Litorilinea aerophila: one gene and its partner. Each later gene encodes a partner of the first gene's protein in a complex. Links are inferred from orthologs where the notes say so. Each region holds a gene or a part of one and is shown in the gene's direction. Other genes may lie near its edges. The genes, in order: FKZ61_RS21695 and uvrB.

What was found.
Region 2: the proteins of FKZ61_RS21695 (region 1) and uvrB are in contact, whole or in part, in a crystal structure (PDB 7EGT), measured with the Thermus thermophilus proteins. The link is inferred for Litorilinea aerophila from one-to-one orthologs. Residues at the interface, in WP_096412145.1 of Thermus thermophilus: His654, Arg656, Phe657, Gln666, Asp668, Glu669, Lys680, Arg681, Leu682, Ser683, Lys685, Tyr686, Ala687; in WP_096411307.1 of Thermus thermophilus: Glu23, Leu25, Arg26, Asp27, Gly28, Glu29, Arg30, Phe31, Arg55, Glu326, Asp327, Phe328, Glu379, Ser382, Gln383, His398, Gly400, Arg401.

The regions. Positions count from the first base shown.
Region 1 is NZ_VIGC02000041.1:12,621-20,145, forward strand. Bases 2,455-5,578 are described here. They hold FKZ61_RS21695 (ATP-dependent helicase), read left to right. Parts: upstream 2,455-2,850; coding sequence 2,851-5,307; downstream 5,308-5,578. Other genes in these bases: rsgA (ribosome small subunit-dependent GTPase A), read left to right, coding at 2,455-2,786; FKZ61_RS21700 (AI-2E family transporter), read left to right, coding at 5,318-5,578. In the rest of the region: FKZ61_RS21680 (ABC transporter substrate-binding protein), read left to right, coding at 1-618; FKZ61_RS21685 (Maf family protein), read left to right, coding at 905-1,624; more of rsgA, read left to right, coding at 1,713-2,454; more of FKZ61_RS21700, read left to right, coding at 5,579-6,559; FKZ61_RS21705 (type I phosphomannose isomerase catalytic subunit), read left to right, coding at 6,610-7,525. UniProt on the Escherichia coli protein: A helicase with DNA-dependent ATPase activity. Unwinds DNA duplexes with 3'-5' polarity. Translocates on single-stranded DNA with 3'-5' polarity. Initiates unwinding more efficiently from a nicked substrate than double-stranded DNA.
Region 2 is NZ_VIGC02000019.1:75,011-82,410, forward strand. What follows is about bases 2,790-5,788. They hold uvrB (excinuclease ABC subunit UvrB), read left to right. Parts: upstream 2,790-3,273; coding sequence 3,274-5,304; downstream 5,305-5,788. Other genes in these bases: FKZ61_RS14900 (PilN domain-containing protein), read right to left, coding at 2,790-2,996; FKZ61_RS14910 (hypothetical protein), read left to right, coding at 5,413-5,601; gyrA (DNA gyrase subunit A), read left to right, coding at 5,655-5,788. In the rest of the region: FKZ61_RS14890 (archaellin/type IV pilin N-terminal domain-containing protein), read right to left, coding at 1-172; FKZ61_RS14895 (LysM peptidoglycan-binding domain-containing protein), read right to left, coding at 661-2,373; more of FKZ61_RS14900, read right to left, coding at 2,370-2,789; more of gyrA, read left to right, coding at 5,789-7,400. UniProt on the Escherichia coli protein: The UvrABC repair system catalyzes the recognition and processing of DNA lesions. A damage recognition complex composed of 2 UvrA and 2 UvrB subunits scans DNA for abnormalities.

The DNA.
Region 1 (7,525 bases):
ACCCAGCGGGATTCTGCCGGTTTCCGGATTGGTCCCGACGGCAACCGCATTTCCTTTATTATGGAGATCGACGTGGCTCGCACCACCTACGTGGACGCCCTGGAGCTGATCCGGCGACACTGGGAAGTGGTCGGCGTCGAGATGATCGTCAAGACCATGGAGCGCTCCCTCTGGGAGGAACGCTGTCGCGGCGAGGGGCTGGACTTCCACGCCTCGGCCCATCGTTTCGGTGGCGGCAGCGGCGACGCGGTGATCCTGGATGCCCGTTACTACCTTCCCATGAACAACAACTCCATGTATGCCAAGGCGTGGGCCTGGTGGTACAACGGGAGCAACCCGGAGCTGGCCGAGGAACCGCCCGAGGCGGTCAAGCGGGCCTATGAGCTCTACGATGCCATCGGCCGCACCGCGGACGACCAGGAACAGTTCAACCTGATGATGCAGATCCTGGACATTGCCGCCGACGAGTTTTACTGCATTGGCACCGTGTTGGAGCCCAATGCCTTTGGCGTGGTAACCAACCGCATGCGCAACACTGCGGATGTGATCCCCAACTCCTGGATCTATCCGACGCCGGCTCCTTACAATCCGGAACAGTTCTTCGTGGTGGATGGCTAGGCTGGGAGGGGGCAGGGCTTTGCACCTGAATTGCCCGGTCAGGCCCATCGTCAACCTGGGGCAGGATTTCATCCATGGATGGTAAAAGGCCGTCGGGGCGGGTAACTCCACCCTGGCGGCCTTTTCGCGCCGCAACCTCTTCATGGCCAGGGGCAATTCCGTTTCTCCCTGCATTTGGACCCTGGCCTGGATTCGCCCTACAATGGCCCCTGGCCATTGCCCTCTCAGACGGGCGATGGCCCGCTTTTCGTGGAGACGGAACTTTCGGCAACAGGATGGTCACGCCTTGACGAACGAAACCAATGAAACCGACATCCAGTTGATCCTGGCCTCCGCCAGCCCCAGACGCCGCCAGTTTCTGGCCGAGCTGGGGTTCCAGTTTACTGTCTTGGCGGCGGACATCGACGAGACGCCCCTGCCCGGCGAAGCGCCCGTGGAGCTGGCCCGGCGTCTGGCCGAAGCCAAGGCCCAGGCGGTGGCTCGCCAATGCCGGGAGATGGGCCGCCCCCAGCCCAACGCCGCGACCCTGGTGGTAGCCGCGGACACGGTGGTGGCCCTGGGCGATGTCCTGTTGGGGAAGCCCGAGGACGAGGCGGACGCAACCCGCATGTTGCGAACCCTGCGGGGCCGGCCCCATCAGGTCCACAGCGGAGTCAGCGTCCTGCGCCTGGACGACGGCCAGCAGCGGACCCGGGTCAACTCCACCACCGTCCACATGCGCCATTACAGCGACGCGGAGATCCGGGCCTATGTGGCCAGCGGCGATCCCCTGGACAAGGCCGGGGCCTATGCCATCCAGCACCCCACCTTTGCCCCGGCATCCCGGGTGGAGGGCTGCGTCTCTGGCGTCATCGGACTGCCCCTGGCCGACCTGGTGGCGCTGCTGGCCGACTTTGGCCTGGCCTGGCAAGGTTCATTGCCGACCCTCTGTGGCAGGCACACTTCCTTTCCCTGTTGCCAGCTGGATGGCCAGCCAGAAAGCATTGACAGGGATAGGCCCTCCTGATACACTGCCTGTGGCAGGCTGCCCTGCAGTGGACGGACGGCAGCCTGTGGGCTGTGGAGACTGGAATCTCCCTTGGGAGGATGGTGATTTGGCCAGACGGAAGTACGAGCCAACCTACGAATACGAAGAGTTCGAGGCCGAGTTTGAGTCCCTGGCGGAGGAGCCGCGGCGGGGGCGTAAGCCCAAGCCCAAGAAGGCATCCGCGAACCTGCTGCCGGGCATTGTGATTCGTGCCCGGGGCCACCACTACGACGTGCTGCTGGACGCCCCGGACGAGGCAGCCCAGAGCGGAACCCAGGATGGCAGGGCCGGCGACACAGTATTGCTCTGTGAAGTGCGGGGGCGGCTCCTGCTGGAGAAGGGGCGGGATACCCTGGTGGCCGTGGGCGACCGGGTGTGGGTGATGCCCCACGGCAAGGGCCGGGGCTGGATCGAGCGCATCGAAGAGCGCCACAGCGTCCTCAGCCGCCAACAGCCCGGCACCACGGTCCCCGCCGAGGACGTGATCCTGGCCAACCCGGATCAGGCCCTGGTGGTCTTCGCCGTGGCCCAGCCCGAGCCCCACCTGCGCATGCTGGATCGCTTCCTGGTCATCGCGGAGGCCAACGAGCTGCCCGCCATCATCTGCGCCAACAAGATCGATCTCACCGGCGAAGCGCAGGCCCGGTCCCTCTTCCAGCCCTACGAAGAGATCGGCTACCGGGTCATCTACGCCAGCGCCGTCACCCGGGCCGGCATCGACGAGCTCCGGGACCTGCTCCTGGACCGCATCACGGTGGTGACCGGTCCCAGCGGCGTGGGCAAGAGCAGCCTGCTCAACGCCATCCACCCGGACCTGAATTTGCGGACCGGCGACCTGCGGGACTTTCTGGACAAGGGCCGCCACACCACCCGGGCCGCCCAGCTCTTTCATCTGCCCTTCGGCCGACGGACCTTTGTGGCTGATACGCCTGGCATCCGGGAACTGGGCCTCTACGAGATCGACCCGGCCGATCTGGGTTTCTATTTTGTGGATATCAAGCCTTTCGTCAACGATTGTCGCTATCCCAACTGCACCCACGACCACGAGCCGGGCTGTGCGGTCCGGGCCGCGGTGGAGGCGGGCAAGATTCGACGGGAGCGCTACGAGAGTTATCTGCGCCTGTTGCACGGCGACGAATAGGCGACAAATAGGCGGCCGACGTCGTCCCTACGCACCAGCATACTGTTGCCAGAAACGAACCATCATGGTAGACATCCTGACCGATCTGAATCCCCAGCAGGCTGAAGCGGTGCGGACCGTACATGGCCCTGTCCTGGTGCTGGCCGGGCCTGGCTCCGGCAAGACCCGGGTCCTCACCCGGCGCATCGCCTACCTGCTGGAAGAGGCAGGCATCGCGCCCTGGAACATCCTGGCGGTGACCTTCACCAACAAAGCCGCGCGGGAGATGCGGGAACGGGTGGAGGCGCTCCTGGCAGAGAAGTTCGGGCCACCCCTGCCCGGCGGCCCTTCCCGCCTGGGCGGCCTCACCATCGGCACCTTCCACAGCATCTGCGCGCGGGTGTTGCGGGTGGAGACCGAGGCCATCGGCTATCAGCGCAACTGGCTCATCTACGACAGCGCGGATCAGCTCGCCCTGGTGCGGGCCGTGCTGCGGGAGATGAACCTGGACGAAAAGCGCTACAGCCCCCAGGCCATCCGCGTCTTCATCAGCCGCCAAAAGAACGAGCTGATCACCCCTGACGGGTTGCAAACGGCCAGCTACTTCGAAGAGATCGCCGGCCGGGTCTACACCCGTTACCAGGAGGCCCTCCAGCTCAACAACGCCATGGACTTCGACGACCTGCTCATGAAGGTCGTCCTCCTCCTGCGCAGCCGGGAGGATCTGCGCATCAAGTACCAGCGCAAGTGGCAGTATCTGCTGGTGGACGAATTCCAGGACACCAACACGGCCCAGTATGAGCTCTTGCGGCTGCTGGTGAACGAACCGGAGGGAAAGCGGAACCTCTTCGTCGTCGGCGACGAGGATCAGTCCATCTACCGCTTCCGGGGGGCCGATTACCGCAACGTCATGCGCTTCCGGGAGGATTACCCCGAAGCCCGGGTGGTGATGCTGGAGCAGAACTACCGCAGCACCCAGACCATCCTGGATGTGGCCAACGCGGTCATCGCCCACAACCGCAACCGCACCCCCAAACAGCTCTTCACCGAGAACGGCCAGGGCGTGGCCGTGACCGTCTACGAAGCCTACAACGAGGTGGAAGAGGCGGCCTACGTCTGCGACGAGATCGAGCGTCTGGTGGCGGGCCCTCCTGGCGTGCGGGCCTTCGAGCTGGGGGACATCGCGGTCATGTATCGGACCAACGCCCAGAGCCGCGCCCTGGAGGAAGCCTTCGTGGGCCGGCAGCTCAAGTACCGGCTCATCGGCGCCACCCGCTTCTACGAACGGAAGGAGATCAAGGACGCCCTGGCCTACCTGCGCCTGGTCCACAACCCTGCCGACACCGTCTCCCTGGACCGGGTCATCAACGAGCCGCCCCGGGGCATCGGCGTCAAGACCTACGCCGCGCTCAAGGACTGGGCCGCAGACCTGGGCGTGAGCGAATATGTGGCCCTCCAGATCCTCCACCACGGGCCCGAGTATGTCTCCCGGGTGATGGGGATCGCCTTGCCCCGCGTGGCCTACAAGGCCCCTCCCCTGGGCAAACGGGCCGAGAATGCCCTGGTGGAATTTGCCAGCCTGCTGGAAGGGTGGATCCGGCGCAACCAGCAGGGCCACTATGCCAGCGTGGCCGAGCTCCTGGACGCGGTGCTCCAGGAATCGGGATACGTGGCCGCGCTGCGGGATGGCACCGACGAGGGCGAGGAGCGCTTTGCCAACCTCCAGGAGCTGCGGAGCGTGGCTGTGCACTACACCCAGGGCATGGTCACTGCCGACGGTATCCCGCCCGAGACCACTCCCCTGTCCCTCTTCCTGGAAGAGATCAGCCTGGTCAGCGACCAGGATCAACTGGACGCGGCCGATGACGGCAGCCCCGGCGGTGCGGTTACCCTGATGACCCTCCACACGGCCAAAGGGCTGGAGTTCCCGGTGGTCTTCATCGTGGGCATGGAGGATGGCATCCTGCCCCACAGCCGCAGCCTGGAAAGCGAGGACCCCGAGGATATGGACGAAGAGCGCCGCCTCTGCTACGTGGGCATCACCCGGGCCAAGCGCCGGCTCTACCTGGTCCACGCCTTCCGCCGCAGCCTGTGGGGCGGCAGCGAAGTCCAGACCCCCAGCCGCTTTCTGCAGGAGATTCCCCCCCACCTGCTTCGGGGCATGGTGGACCGGCAGAGCCGCCGTGCTGCCGCCTACGAGCGGGCAACCCGGTGGGATGCCGGGCCCGAACGTCAACCGCGCGCGGGTGCTGCCAGAGGGCAGCGTGCCCCGGGCGATGGTCGGCGGCGAGAAGCGGCCGCGGCCACCTACTGGTCTCCCGGCCCTTCGGGCCCTGCCCCCCGCATCCAACGCCCTTCCGCCCGGTCAGCGGAAGCCGAGACCCAATTCAAACGGCGGGACAGCGTGCGCCATGCCCGCTTTGGCGTGGGCACGGTGATTGAAAGCACCCGGGTGGGCGACGATGAAGAGGTCACCGTGGCCTTCCCGGGGATCGGCGTCAAGAAATTGCTGGCTTCCCTGGCCGGCCTGGAAAAACTCTGAAGCGATCCCCATGGCCGAGCAGCCTTCCCAGTCGCCTCCCTGGAGCACCACCACCAAAGCCATTGTGGCCAGCGTGGCCCTGATCTTGCTGGCGCTGATCATCTGGCGTTTTCAGTCCCTGCTGCCGCCGTTGATCATGGCGGCCATCCTGGCCTATCTCCTCAACCCCCTCATCACCTGGCTGACCTCCCACACCCGCCTGTCCCGGGGGCAGAGCGTCTTCCTGGTCTACGGTGCCCTGCTCCTGTTCTGGATCGGTGGGGGCGTGCTGTTGGGCTTTGTGGTGGTGGATCAGGTGGTGAAGCTCAGCCGCGTCCTGCCCGAGCTGATCCCGCGCCTGGTGGACCAGGGCCAGGCTATGTTGCAGGAGTGGAGCAGCCGCACCATCACCATTGGCCCATACCAGTGGAGCCTGGACACGGTACTGCCCGGCCTGGACTGGGCGGAGCTGGCCAACCAGGCCCGGTCCGCCATTCAGTCGGTGGTGAGCCGGGGCGGGCTGCTCATGGCCCAGGCCGTGCAGGCCACGGTCAACACGGTGGGGGTCGGTTTCCTGGTCTTTATCCTCTCCATCTACATCTCCAACGATGCGCCCCGCTTTGCTGCGGCCATCAGTGAGATCGCCCAGCAGCCGGGCTACCGTCACGACGTGGAACGGCTCATGCGGGAGATTGGGCGCATCTGGGATGCCTACCTGCGGGGTCAGGTGCTGCTGGCCCTGGTGATCGGCATCGTGGTGAGCGTAAGCCTGGGCCTCCTGGGGGTGAGCTACGCCCTGGGCCTGGGAGTGTTGGCCGGCCTGTTGGAATTTCTGCCCGTGATCGGGCCGGTGACCAGCGCCGTGGTGGCGGTGTTGGTCGCCCTTTTCCAGGGGGACAACTACCTGGGCCTTTCGCCGGTCTACTACGGCCTCCTGGTTTTGGGCGTGATGATCGTGATCCAACAGGTGGAAAACAACGTGCTGGTCCCCCGCATCGTGGGGGACGCCCTGGACCTGCACCCCCTGGTAGTCATGATCAGCGTGCTCATGGGCACATCTCTGGCCGGCCTGCTGGGCGCGGTGCTGGCCGCACCGGTGACAGCCTCCCTCAAGCTGATCGGCATCTACGCCTGGCGCAAGATGCTGGACCTGCCTCCCTTCCCGGAACCGGAGCCCCCGCCACCGCGTCGCCAGAATAGCCTGGTCAGGTGGCTGCGGGTGGCGTGGCGGGCCTGGCGCCGCCGGCTAGCGTCTACCCATCCACGGGTGTAGCACCCCAGGCACCACTCACATCTCCATCCCCGACCCAACGGAGGAAACGGATGAGTCTATCGTCGCAATCCATCTATCCCTTGACCTTCGATCCGGTCTTCAAAGATTATCCCTGGGGCGGCCGAAACCTGGCCACCCGCCTGGGCCGTCAACTGCCGGATGGCATTGTGGCCGAAAGCTGGGAGATCGCCGCCCACCCCAACGGCTCCAGCACCGTCAACCGGGGCCCCCTGGCCGGCCTGACCTTGCCCGCGGTGCAGGAGCGCCTGGGCGAAGCATTGGTGGGCAGCCGCAACCGCGCCGCGCTGGCCCAGGGACGCTTCCCGCTGCTCATCAAGTTGTTGGATGCCAACCGCTGGCTCTCGGTGCAGGTGCATCCAGACGACGATTATGGCCTGGCCCACGAAGGGGAGCCCGGCAAGACCGAGATGTGGGTGGTGTTGGACGCGGCGCCGGATGCAGAGCTCATCTACGGCTTCAAAGCCGGGGTGGATCGGGAGCGCTTTGCCCAGGCTGTGGCGGATGGCAATTGCGAGGCTTTTCTCCACCGTGTGAAAGTCCAGCCGGGAGATGTCATCTTCGTGCCGGCCGGCGCCATCCACGCCCTGGGTCCCGGCCTCATCGTGGCGGAGATCCAGCAGAACAGCGACACCACCTACCGCATCTACGACTGGGGGCGGGATCGCCCCCTCCACATTCGGCAGGCCCTGGAGGTGTTGGATTTCAGCCTGGTGGAACCGGGCCCGGTGGTGCCCACGGTGTTGGCGTCGAATGGCCTGCAACAGGAAGTCATCGGCCACTGCCGCTACTTTCACACCGAGCGGCTCCACCTGCCCCAGGGTGCCACCTTTGCCGGCCACTGCGACGGCACCACCTTTGAAATTTGGGGCGTGACCCAGGGCAAGGCCACGGTGCATTGGGAGGGAGAACCCCTGACCCTCTCCGCCGTGGCGTGGACCCTGTTGC
Region 2 (7,400 bases), on another replicon or contig:
AGGTGCCCGCGGAGAGGATGGTGAAGGCGAAGACCGAGGCCACCACCACAAAGGCGATCAGGATGATCGCAGTCTCCAGGGCGGTGATGCCCCGTTCATCCCGCTGCAGACGCTTGAGCAGACGGTTCAACATCATGTTCATGCGAGAGATTCCTTCCTGCTGTTTGTTCATGAGCGACGTTTGTTTCCTGACACTGATTTCCTGATACTGAACGGTCGAAGAGAATGGTCGAAAAACGGGTCCAAAAACCGAAACGTTAAGTTGAAACAAGGGTTTGCCGTGTCCGATGGATTCCCGGGTAAATCCGCGGGCTCCGTTGCCGATGAAACGTTGTGCTAATTTCGTGGAAATTCCCTCCCTCCTTTCTTGCCAACCGTTTCTTGTCAACCGGGCTTCTGCGCGCCAGGTGCCCTCACATTGGCAGGCCTGGTGAACGGGGCGCCACGAGGCCTTTAGCGGGCTTGATAGGGGTGATGGTCCGCTCCCCAACCTGTGCCGCCCGTGCTTTCGTACTGCCCAAATCGTACGCGTAAGCCGGGTCGGTTACATCTGCAAAATGCCCGAAGCTTTGCTACAGCAAATGGCGTATGGGTGCTGCCGGGTTGCCCATGCCCATCTCAGACAGGCAGGCAGGTGCGGATGGGAAGCTGTGGGAAACCTCAGGGGAGGGGGATGCGGAGGGTCTGGCCGGCGTAGATGCGGTCGCTGCGCATGCCGTTGGCCGCCATGATGGCCTCCACCGTGGTGCCGTATTGCTGGGCGATGGAGAAGAGGGTCTCGCCCCGCCGGACCACGTGGATGGTGGTGTTGGGCGGGGTGACGGTGACGCCGGTGGCCGGCACGATGATCAGGCGCTGGCCGACGCGAATAGTGGTGCTGGTGAGGCCGTTGGCTGCCATGAGAGCCTCCACCGTGGTCCCGTACCGCCGGGCGATGGAGAAGAGGGTCTCGCCCGGCTGCACCACGTGGACCGTGGTCCCGGGCGGGACGGTGCCGGTGGGTGTGGCCGAGGCCGTGGGGGACGGCGTGGCGGTGGCCGTGTTGGTGGGCAGGGGCGTGACGGTGGGTGTCCAGGTGGGCGGTGACGCCGGGGCGGTGGTGTTGGTGGGCGAAGGGCCCGGCAGGGGTGTCACCGTGGGTGTGGGAGGGGCGGTCGGCGTGGGGGTGAGCGCTGCCGGCCCGGTGGGAGTGGCTGTGGGCGCGCCGACAGCCGCCGGGGTCAAGGCCGCCGCTGCCTCGACGCCATCCGGGTTGATGGCCAGGGCCATGCGAAAGTGCTCCTGGGCCTCGGCCGGATGGCCGGTCGCCTGGAGCTGGTATCCGAGCTGGAGGTAGGCCTCATACAACTGGGTGGAGAGGCCGGGGGAGTGGGGATCGATGAGCTGGAGCTGGCGCAGGAGGCGCACGGCCGTCCGCCAGTCGCCGGCCGCCGCCGCCGCCGATGCCTGCCGGGCCAGGGCGTCTCCAGTTTTGTACAGGACCAGGGCCGGATCCGCCAACGCTTGCAGGAGTCGCCGGGCTTCCTGGCCGTCCGGCCGCACAGAGAGGGCGCTTTCCAGGGCCAGACGGGCCTGCTCCCGGGAGCGATTCCAGAGGAGCCAGTAGCTTTGGTTGACGTAGGCCCGGTAGAGATCTTCCTGGACCAGGGCACTGTCCGGTTGAAGTACCTGGGCCTGTTTGAGCAGGGCGATGGCATCGTCCCAGCGGTTGGCCGCCCATACCTGACGCAGGGTGTCCCAGAGGGTGCTGACATCCGTTGTGCCCAGGGCCGCCGCCAGCTGGGGTTCACGGCCGCCGTGGGGGCTGCTCCAGACGGTCACATCCATGGTCAGCAGGGCCTGGCTGTCGGTGCCCTGGGTGATCGCCACATTGGAGATCACCACCCCGTCGCTGTTGCTCTCTTGGATGCGTCCCAGAAAGTCCAGCAGGTTCGAAAAGCTCCCCCGTACCTGCAGGCCAAAGACCCGTTCGGCGAAGAGTTCCTGAATGGCCGGGGTGGAGGCTGGTCGGGCCTCCACGGTGACAATGGTGACGCCGGCGCTGCGGGCGTAGGTGTAGAGCCGGTCCATGAGCTGGATGGCCTGGCTCTCAGAGAGGAGGCGGCCGGCCATCTCTTCTACCCGGGCCTGGACCGCGGCCAGCTTCTCTGCCAGCTCGACCGGCTGGCGAGCCCGCTCCTCCTTCAGGTGGGCCAGGGTCTCCTCCTGCTCTGTGAGCTGGGCGATCAGGCTCTGTCGTGTCTGAACCGCGGGCATCAGAACCAGGAGCAGAAAGACCAGGATGGCCAACAGCAGGAGCCCGGCGACAGCCAGGCCGGCCAGGGCCCAGGGGTTTTGTGCACTCCCGAGACGTTCTCGCCACTCCTCGATCATGGCAGCCTGGCCTTGACTTCCAGCAGGAGCTCGAATTCCACCCCCTGGAGAGGTGGTTGGGGAGTGGCAGCCGCTCCTGGCGTGGACGGGGAGGCGCTGTCGCCCTGGGGGGCCTCCTGCGCCTGGGCAATGCGCTGGCGGGCCACGTTGGCAAAAAGCCCCGACGCTTCCAACATAGTGGCATATTCGGAGACCAGCGCGGGGTCCGTGGCCTTGCCTGTGAGCAGGATGGTTCGGCCGTCCTGCTTGAGGGAGGTGAAGGAGATCTGCCGGCGGTCGTAGTTGGCGAGCACCGGCACCAGGGAAGGCCAGGGTAGATCCACCGTGCTGCTCAGGGCAGAGAGGCGGTCGATCAGCCCCTGGGTTTGGGTCAACTGTTGGGACAGGGTCAGGGTTTGAGCAGCGGGTGTGCTGGCCAGCAGGATCTCCTGCTCCACCCCCACCAGGGCATTTTCCAGCTGCACGACATGGCTACGGGTGCGGGACCAGGCCAGGATCAGGGCCAGCAGCAGAAACAGCAGGCTACAGGCCAACAGCCAGGCGATCAGGGCCCTGCGCCGTGCCGTGCCCTGGCTGGTTGGAAGCTGTTCTCCCGTCTGTCCGTATTGCTGCTCTGATAGCATGGCTCAGCGGCCTCTGGCGCTCCGTTCGCCCATGTGGGCGCAGGTGAACCTTGCTGTGGGGATTGTGACGATGACGCCAAAATGGGATGTGCCCGGCTGCATGGTACCATGAGGCCCATCCCCTGACAAGATCGTATGATTCGGCGCATTTGGGGATCTCTGTTTGCATGGCCGGGGACCCCTGGCGAGGCGGCCAGGGGCTGGACAAATCAGACGGCTGACAGTATACTATACGCAAGAACTTTTGTTCGAATTGGGCTCGGATGGGAGAGGGATCATGCCGCCATTTCAAGTTGTCAGCGACTTTCAACCTACGGGCGATCAGCCCCAGGCCATCGCCCGCCTGGCAGAGGGCATCCAGCGAGGGCTGAAACACCAGGTCTTGCTGGGCGTCACTGGCAGCGGCAAGACCTATACCATGGCCAAGGTCATTGAACAGGTGCAGAAGCCCACCCTGATCATCGCCCACAACAAGACCCTGGCCGCCCAGCTCTACAGCGAGATGCGGGAGTTCCTGCCCCAAAACGCGGTGGAGTACTTCGTCAGCTACTACGATTACTACCAGCCGGAGGCCTACATCCCCCGCAGCGATGTCTACATCGAGAAGGAGGCTGAGATCAACGAGGAGATCGACCGTCTGCGCCTGGCGGCCACCAGCGCCCTCTTCAGCCGTCGGGATGTGGTCATCGTCGCCTCGGTCTCCTGCATCTACGGCCTGGGCAGCCCCCAGGAGTACGGCCGGGGCGTCCTCCATCTGCGGGTGGGCGATATGGTTCGCCGTAACCAGATCCTCCGCCACCTGGTGGAGATCTACTACGAGCGCAACGACAGCACCTTGCAGCGGGGCCGCTTCCGGGTGCGGGGAGATGTGCTGGAAGTCCAGCCCGCCGACCGGGAGTTCGCCTACCGCATCAGCCTCTGGGGCGATGAGATCGAGCGTATCAGCGAAATCGACACCCTCACCGGTGAGATCCTGCGGGATCACCAGCAGGTGGACATCTTCCCGGCCAAGCATTTTGTGACGCCCCAGGAGCGCCTGGAAGAGGCCCTGGCCGATATCGCCCAGGAGCTGGAGGAGCAGGTCCGATATTTCGAGTCCCAGGGCAAATTCCTGGAAGCCCAGCGCATCCGCCAGCGTACCAACTACGACATGGAGATGCTGCGGGAAGTGGGCTACTGCAACGGCATCGAAAACTACAGCCGTCCCCTCTCCCAGCGGCCGCCCGGCAGCACGCCCTGGACCCTGCTGGACTACTTCCCGCCCGATTGGCTCCTGATCGTGGACGAGAGCCACATGACCATTCCCCAGATCCGGGGGATGTACAACGGCGACCGCTCCCGCAAGGAGGTGCTGGTGGAGTATGGCTTCCGCCTGCCCAGCGCGCTGGACAACCGGCCCCTCCGCTTCGAGGAGTTCGAGGAGCACGTCAACCAGGCCATCTATGTGAGCGCCACGCCGGGCCCCTACGAGCTGGAACGCGCGGAGCAGATCGTGGAGCAGGTGATCCGGCCCACCGGCCTGCTGGATCCGGTGGTCGAAGTGCGCCCCACCGAAGGGCAGATCGAGGACCTGATCCGGGAGATCAAACAGCGGGTGGCCAAAGGGCAGCGGGTGCTGGTCACCACCCTCACCAAGCGCATGGCCGAAGATCTGACCGAATACCTGGCCGAGCTGAACATCAAGGTCCACTACCTCCACAGCGAGATCCACACCATCGAGCGGGTGGAGATCCTGCGAGACCTGCGCCTGGGCGTCTACGACGTGGTGGTGGGCATCAACCTGTTGCGGGAGGGACTGGACCTGCCCGAAGTCTCCCTGGTGGCCATCCTGGATGCCGACAAGGAAGGCTTCCTGCGCAGCGAAAGCGCGTTGATCCAGACCATCGGGCGGGCCGCGCGCCACGTGGAGGGCAAGGCCATCCTCTACGCCGACAAGATGACCGACGCCATGCGTGCGGCCATCGCCGAGACCAACCGTCGCCGGGAGATCCAGGCCCGCTACAACCAGGAACACCACATCACGCCCCAGAGCATCGTCAAAAGCATTCGGGACCTCACCGACCGGGTGAAGGTGATGGCCGAGTCCAGGCCCACTTACGACAGCGACGGCGAGGAGACTCCGCCCATCCGTGCGGCCGATCTGCCCAAGGATGAGCTGGCCCGCCTGATCAAGCAGTTGGAGAAGGAGATGAAAGAAGCCGCCCAGGCCCTGGAGTTTGAGCGGGCGGCTGCCCTGCGGGATCAGCTGATCGAACTGCGGGCCATCGAGGTCGAGGAGAAACTCCAGAAACGGCTGCAGAAGGCATGAGCGGCCGGCCATCCTGATCCAGGGCTACGGCATCCCCGGGACACCGGCGTCAAGAAGCTCAACCGGTTTTTACCCGGTGACACCCGCCGCCTGGAGCGTGCATTGGCCATGGATGGGCTGACCCTGGCCGGGCTGGTGCGGGCACACCTGGCGTTGGCTACCCTGGTGCAGGAACATGGGCGGATCATCGCTGTGTGCCACGGCTTTGCCTACCCTGAAGCGCTGGAGGCCGCGGTGATGCAATATGTGGCCCACAAGTTGACGGCCCTTGACATACCCCTGGACGACGGCCTGTAGGCCATTGGTAACCCGTCCGGGACGGCAACGAAGTAAGCAGACAGAGCGAAACCATGACCCTACCTACAGAAATCGCGGCCAACGGCCACATCGGCCAGATTCGAGAAACCGACATCGTCGGCGAGATGCAGAGTGCCTACCTGGATTACGCCATGAGCGTGATCGTGGCCCGGGCCCTGCCCGACGTGCGGGACGGCCTCAAGCCGGTGCATCGCCGCATCCTCTATGCCATGTACCGGGACCTGGGCCTGACCCACGACAAGCCCCACAAGAAGAGCGCCCGCATCGTCGGTGAAGTGTTGGGTAAATATCACCCCCACGGCGACAGCGCGGTCTACGACGCCATGGTGCGCATGGCCCAGGACTTCAGCCTGCGCTACCCCCTCATCGACGGCCAGGGCAACTTCGGCAGCATCGACGGCGACAACGCGGCCGCCATGCGCTACACCGAGGCCCGGCTGGCCGAGATCAGCAACCTCATGGTGGCCGACCTGGAGAAGGACACGGTCGACTGGCACGATAATTTCGACAACTCCCTGCTGGAGCCGGACATCCTGCCCGCCACCCTGCCCAACCTCCTGGTCAACGGCGCCAGCGGCATCGCCGTGGGCATGGCCACCAACATCCCGCCCCACAACCTGCGGGAAGTGATCGACGCCCTGGCCTACATGATCGACCACTATGACCGGGTCGACGAGATGGGCGTCGATGAACTCCTCCAGTTCATCCAGGGGCCGGACTTCCCCACGGGCGGCATCCTCTACCGCTACCGCCAGGACACCAAGGGCGAGGAGAACCTGGACGTCATCGCCCAGGGTTACTCCGTCGGCAAGGCCCGGCTGGTGGTCCAGGCCAAGGCCCACTTCGAGGAAATGAGCCGGGGCCGCAGCCGCATCGTCGTCACCGAGCTCCCCTACCAGACCAACAAGGTGAGCCTGCTGGAGCGGATCGCCAGCCTGGTGCGGGATGGCAAGCTGGAGGGCATCACCGACCTGCGGGATGAGAGCGACCGCACGGGCATGCGCATCGTCATCGAGCTCACCCGCAACGCCGACCCCAAGGACGTGCTGGCGGACCTGTTCAAGTACACCCCCCTCCAGCAGACCTTCGGCATGCAGATGCTGGCCCTGGTGGATGGAGAGCCCCGTACCCTGAGCCTGAAGCGGATGCTCCATCTCTTCATCCAGCACCGCCAGGAGATCGTGCGCCGCCGCTCCGAGTATGACCTGGCCCGGGCCCGGGAGCGGGCCCACATCCTGGAAGGGCTCCTGCGCGCCCTGGACATCCTGGACGAGGTTATCGACACCATCCGGCGTAGCCGCAGCGTCGAGACGGCCCGCAACAACCTGGTGAAAAACTTTGGCTTCACCGTCACCCAGGCCCAGGCCATCCTGGACATGCAGCTTCGCCGCCTGGCCGCGCTGGAACGGCGCCGCCTTCAGGACGAATACAAGGAACTCCAGCAGCGCATCCGCTACCTGGAGGAGCTGCTGGCCGACCTGGGCAAGATGCTGGCCGTGATCAAGGAGGAGCTGCTGGCCATCCGGGAAAAGTACGGCGACGAACGGCGCACCCAGATCGTGGACCGCACCAAGGGCACCCTGACCTCCACCGACCTGCTGCCCGAACAGGATGTCTGGATCTCGGTGAGCGCGGGCGGTGAGCTGCGCCGGCAGGATGTCTCCAGCCTGAGCGCCACCACCCTGCGCCAGATCGGCAAGGGCAGCGAGGTGGCCCTGCTCACGGCCAACACCCGGGACTTCCTCTACCTGTTCAGCAAGGACGGCCGCTGTCGGCGG